One region of the Suilimivivens sp. genome, then DNA from elsewhere that is predicted to be linked to it. Evidence: predicted binding sites of a transcription regulator. Region 1 holds the regulator's gene; the other holds the start of a gene.

Region 1 (3,208 bases):
TTTAAGGCATTTTTCTCAAGGCGGCTCACCTGCGCCTGAGAAATGCCGATCATGCCGGCCACTTCCATCTGGGTTTTTCCTTCAAAAAAACGCAGGGAGATGATCTCATTTTCCCGTTTATTCAGATGCTTCATGGCTTCACTTAAGGAAAGATGTTCCACCCAGTTCTCTTCTTTATTCTTCTTGTCACTGATCTGATCCATGACATAAAGGGTATCCCCACCATCGGTAAAAACAGGCTCGTACAGGCTCATTGGATTCTGGATGGCATCCAGGGCATAGACAATATCTTCTTTGGAGATGCCGATTTCTTCCGCAATTTCACTGAGAGTAGGATCCTTCATATTTTTCTTTAACAGCATTTCCTTTGCATAAATGGCTTTGTAGGCTGTATCCTTCAGGGAGCGGCTGACCCGGATACAATTGTTGTCACGGAGAAAACGCCGGATCTCTCCGATGATCATGGGTACGGCATATGTGCTGAATTTGACATTCAGGGAAACATCAAAGTTATCAATGGCCTTGATCAGACCGATACAGCCGATCTGGAACAGGTCATCCGCATTTTCGCTGCTGGATGAAAAACGCTTGATCACGCTGAGGACAAGACGCAGGTTCCCTTCGATATATTTTTCCCTGGCAGAGGTGTCCCCCTGCGTGATTTTTTTAAAAAGAGCCTCTTTTTCTGCTGTCTTCAGCAGGGGGAGTCTTGCCGTATTTACCCCGCAGATTTCAACTTTTCCCTGTGCCATAAAGAATCCTCCTGTTTACTAGATACTTGTAATCATTCTCAAAAGACCAGGAAAATATTCATGCAGAAAAAGGATTTCCAGATTTGTCTGTCTGCATAAAATAATAAAAAGAGGAAGAGGCAGGAAAAGATGCGTTATTCAGAACTGAAATGTAAGGACGTGATCAATTTAAGGGACTGCAGGAAGCTTGGCAGGATCGGAGATCTTGAGTTTGATGAATGCAGCGGAAGGATATGCAGTGTCACGGTACCGGGAAATAATAAATTCTGTAATCTTCTGAAATCGGAACCGGATTACTGTATTCCCTACAAGGATATCAAACAGATTGGACCTGATATTATTATTGTAGATGTCTGCGGTTGACATGCTTTTCTGTGCGGAATATAATATTCTCAAAGAACCAGAACAGGAGAAAGCCTATGAAATGTCCCTATTGCAGCCATGAAAATACAAGAGTCATTGATTCAAGACCGGCAGAGGATAACAATTCCATCAGACGAAGAAGAGTGTGTGATGAATGTGGTAAACGCTTTACCACCTATGAGAAGATAGAGACGATTCCCCTGATTGTGATCAAGAAGGATGAGAACAGGGAGCCATATGACAGATCCAAGATCGAAGCAGGCGTTCTTCGTGCCTGCCATAAGAGACCGATCAGCATCAATCAGATCAACCAGCTCGTGGATGAAGTAGAGACAGAGATTTTTAACAGGGAAGAGAAAGAGATCCCAAGCCGTGTGATCGGAGAACTTGTCATGGATAAGCTGAAGAATCTGGAAGCTGTAGCCTATGTCAGATTTGCTTCTGTATACCGGGAGTTCAAGGATATCAATACCTTTATGGACGAACTGAAGAAGGTACTGAAATAAAGAAAACAGAGAGAAAACAGAGATAAGGAACGGGGAAAGCCATTTTCCCATAAAAAGAAAGCAGTCCTGAAAAAGGGATTGCTTTTTTAAAAAGAATCATATACAATAAGCGAGGCATTTAAACAGAATGCAAAATTTCATAACAAGAATGAGAAAGGAATCAGAAACATGAAAAAAGGAGCAGTAAAATGGCTTCTGGTCTTCATGCTTACCACGCTTGCTGTTGCACTGGGCGGATGCGCAGGTGACAAGGAAGGGGAGAGTTCTTCTCAGATTACCATCGGAATCCCCCAGGATCTGGAGGATAGTCTTGACCCCCACAAGGCAGTGGCGGCAGGAACGAAAGAGGTATTATTCAATCTGTTTGAAGGATTGGTTAAGCCGACCAGTGATGGTGATTTAATCCCTGCAGTGGCAAGCGCCTATGAAGAATCAGAAGGCGGGAAGGTATATACCTTCACATTAAGAGACGGAGTAAAGTTTCACGACGGAAGCCTGGTTACGGCAGAGGATGTAAAGTTTTCACTTGACAAATGCGCCGATACCAGTAACGGAGGACCTCTGGTACCGGCGTTTTCCAATATTGAGAGCGTGACGATCGCAGATGATCATACCGTAGTTGTAACACTGCAGGAAGCAGACACAGAATTTCTGGCTTATATGACGACAGCAATCATTCCAAAGGCCAATGAGAATCCGGATACCAATCCCATCGGAACAGGACCTTACAAATATGTATCCCGTTCACCCCAGGAGAACTTTATAGTAGAGAGGTTTGATGATTATTGGGGAGAAAAGGCTAATATTGAGAATGTAACCTTTAAGATCTGTGCCAATGCCGATTCCATTGTCATGAATCTGGAGGGCGGATCCATTGATATGTTCGCAAGAGTGACAGCAACCCAGGCAGCAGAGCTTTCTGACAAGTTTGATGTACTGGAAGGGACGATGAATCTGGTGCAGGCTCTTTACCTGAACAATGCTGTAGCGCCCTTTGATGATGTAAGGGTCAGACAGGCTCTCAGCTATGCAGTAAATCCGCAGGAGATCATGGATATCATTTCAGACGGTAAGGGAACCGAGCTGGGAAGCTCCATGTTTCCGGCGTTTGGAAAGTACTATATGGAAGAACTGAATGATACGTATCAGCAGAATTTTGATAAGGCAAAGGAGCTGCTTGCAGAAGCCGGTTATCCGGATGGCTTTTCCTTTACGATTACAGTACCTTCCAACTACCAGCCCCATATAGATACCGCACAGGTTCTGGTAGAGCAGTTTGCCAATATCGGTGTGACTGCCAATATCCAGCTTGTAGAGTGGGACAGCTGGCTGAGTGATGTTTATACAGACAGAAACTTTGAATCCACGGTTGTTGGCGTAGATGCATCAAGTCTTACAGGAGCAGCCCTTTTGCAGAGATTTACCAGTACGGCATCCAACAACTTTATCAACTATAACAATGCAGACTATGATACGGCTTTTGCAAATGCACTTGCCAGCACGGATGATGCAGAGAAAACAAAGTATTACAAGGAATGCGAAACAATTCTTGCTACAGATGCAGCAAATGTTTATATTCAGGATCTG
Region 2 (3,208 bases), on a different contig from region 1:
TAGAATTTATAATTTCCATTCTCATCCTTCCAGGGATTCAGGGCGCTCCTGCATCCCATAACAGGAAAACAGTTTCCTTCCTTGAGCTGCTTCATGATCTTCTCGGAAATATAATCAGGAACCAACCTCCTAGCAGTACATTTTGCTGCCAGCTCTGTCAGATAAAAATACGGATCTCCCTCATGGATATTGTCATCCTCAAGCACATAGATCAGCTTGGGAAATGCCGGTGTGATATAGGTTCCGCTTTCATTCTTGACTCCCTGGATCCTCTGGTTCAGCATTTCCTCGATCACAAGCGCAAGATCCTTCTTTTCCTGTGCACTCTTTGCCTCATTCAGATACATAAATACGGAAAGGAACGGAGCCTGACCATTGGTGGTCATCAATGTGATCACCTGATACTGGATCGTCTGTACACCCTTTTCGATCTCTTTGCGGAGCCGTCTCTCAACAACCCTGCTGATCACTTCGTCTGATGGGGTATCGCCCATCAGCTCTGCGTCCTCGAGCACTTCCCTGCGGATCTTTTCTCTGGATACCTGTACAAAGGGAACTAGATGTGTCAGAGAAATACTCTGACCGCCGTACTGGTTGCTGGCCACCTGCGCAATGATCTGCATGGCGATATTGCAGGCTGTGGAAAAGCTGTGAGGCTTGTCAATATATGTCTCACTGATAACAGTTCCGTTCTGCAGCATATCCTCCAGGTTAACCAGATCACAGTTGTGCATATGCTGTGCAAAATAGTCTGCATCGTGGAAATGGATCAGCCCCTCCTGGTCTGCCTTTACGATATCCTGGGGAAGCAGCAGCCTTCTTGTCAGATCCTTGCTTACCTCTCCTGCCATATAATCACGCTGCACACTGTTGATGATCGGATCCTTATTGGAATTCTCCTGCAGAACCTCTTCATTATTACATTCGATCAGAGACAGGATCCTGTCATCTGTTGTATTGCTTTTTCTTACAAGAGAACGGGTATAGCGGTACTTTACATAACATCTCGCCACATTGAAAGCACCCTGTGCCATGATCTGATTTTCTACCATATCCTGCATTTCCTCTACGGAAATAGCTCGGTTCATCTTGCTGCATTTGAAATTAATATAATCCGCAATCTCCTCGATCTGCTCCTCTGTGAGTTCTTCCCTGATCGCCGCCTTGTTCGCCTTAGCAACTGCAGCTACAATTTTTCTGATGTCAAAGTCTACCTCTGACCCGTTCCTCTTAATTACCTTCATGAAACCCCTCCTTGTACTAACGATGTACGTTTTTAATTATAGTACAAGATATAGTATTACACAAGCCACAAATATCAAAATATTGTTATTATAAGTAGCATTCACATTTTAAACGGGTTTACGGCTCCTTTACAATATTCTGCAGCCAGATATCACTGCGGATCATAAAATAACCGATGGTAACCTTAATGATCTCCGTAAAGGATACAAAGAAAAACACCATTTCTATGGTAAGTGCTGTATGCTTGGCAAGTATTGTAGCGAGCGGAATTACAATTACCCAGGTATAAACACTGTCAAACAGAAAGGTGATTCCAGTCTTGCCCCCGGACCTCAGTGTGAAATAGGACGCATGTGAAAAAGCACAAAGCGGCATGACCAGAGCGGAGATCATAATAAATCTGCCGGCAAGCTCCTTGATACTGTCCTCTGTCTTGTAGATCATCGGAAAATAACGGCCTGCAAATATCATAATAAGTGATACTCCCATGCAGCAGAGCACACAGAAAAAAATCATCTTATTATCTTTATCCCTGGCTTCCTCCAGCCGTCCTGCACCAAGAAGCTGTCCGACTACGATGGAAATGCACCCGCCAAGCTGGAGGTAAACAATATTAAACAGATTGCTTATGGTAGAGGAAATATTCTGTGCCGCTACTACCTCAAGGCCACGGACAGCGTAGCACTGGGCGATCACAGCCATTCCCACTGCCCAGAGCATTTCATTGAACATCAGCGGTGTTCCCTTTTTAATAATGCCAGACAAAATATGTCCCGGAACAGAGAATCCATGATAGACTCCCTTCAGATACGGGTTCTGCTCCAGATGAGTATGTGCCCAGATCACCACAATGGCACATTCCACAAATCTGGCTGCCACTGTCGCTATGGCTGCACCCTGCACCCCATAGGCCGGAACCCCTCCTATCCCGAAGATCAGCACATAATCCAGCACCAGATTGGTTACCACTGCTGCCAGACTCGCCAGCATCGGCACAAATGTATGCCCGGTTTCCCTGATCGTATTCACATAGGCCTGGCTGACAGCAAATGGCACAAGTCCTGCCATCATGATCCTCAGATATTGCTCTCCATACTGAAGGGCAAGTGCAGTGTTCCCCACACTTCCTCCGTCACTTAAGTACAGGGAGATCAGATCCGTATCAAAGAATCCAAACAAAAGCAGGGCGATCCCGGCGATAATGATGCAGGCATACATTTTAAACCGGAATGCATACTTCTGCCCTTCATAATCCCCTTTACCATAAAACTGGGTACCAAATATCCCGGCGCCGGACACACCGCCCCAGATACAGATATTAAATACAAAAATAAGCTGATTGACAATGGCTACACCAGACATCTGCTCTGTTCCCACCTGCCCGACCATGATATTGTCAAGAAAGCTGACAAAGCTGGTAATGGCATTCTGAATGATCATGGGAACAGCAAGCACCAGTACATATCTAAAAAATGCAGTATCTATATATTTATTTTTTATCTTCGTTAACATTCTCTTCTCCTGTTTCTTTCTGCTGCACAGCAGTATTTCCAGCCACGGCCGACATCCGCAGCTTCTTCTCCATCTTTACTCTCACCCGAAGTCCCTTAAAGAATTCTTTCAGCATACTGGAGCACTCCTCTTCCAGAACTCCTCTTGTCACCTTCACCTGGTGGTTAAATCTTTCATCCTCCAGAATATTCAGTATGGAACCCCCACAGCCTGCCTTGGGATTCATGCAACCCATTACCACCTCATCGATCCTGGCCTGTACGATCGCGCCTGCACACATCTGACAGGGTTCCAGTGTCACATACAGCGTGCAGCCCTCAAGCCGCCAGTCACCAAGTTTTTTGCTCGCCCTGTTGATCGCTGTGATCTCTGCATGTGCCAGCGTATTTTTATCCGTATTTCTACGGTTATAACCTCTTCCTATGATCTTTCCTTCGTGGACGATGACACA

The links. Region 1 encodes NrdR, which represses ribonucleotide reductase genes. Its sites were predicted from a motif close to CACAANATNTTGTG; they were not measured.
Region 2: a site for NrdR is predicted at 1,287-1,300, ahead of nrdD (anaerobic ribonucleoside-triphosphate reductase). Genes of this name have one in related genera too.

What each region holds. Positions count from the first base shown of each region.
Region 1 is NZ_JAXXXI010000045.1:115,050-118,257, forward strand. Features, by position in the region: gene sigG (RNA polymerase sporulation sigma factor SigG) at 1-752, opposite strand, end outside; gene WJQ40_RS09680 (YlmC/YmxH family sporulation protein) at 882-1,115, shown strand; gene nrdR (transcriptional regulator NrdR) at 1,172-1,621, shown strand; gene WJQ40_RS09690 (ABC transporter substrate-binding protein) at 1,790-3,208, shown strand, end outside.
Region 2 is NZ_JAXXXI010000029.1:27,547-30,754, reverse strand. Features, by position in the region: gene nrdD (anaerobic ribonucleoside-triphosphate reductase) at 1-1,244, opposite strand, end outside; gene WJQ40_RS03955 (MATE family efflux transporter) at 1,363-2,757, opposite strand; gene tadA (tRNA adenosine(34) deaminase TadA) at 2,735-3,208, opposite strand, start outside.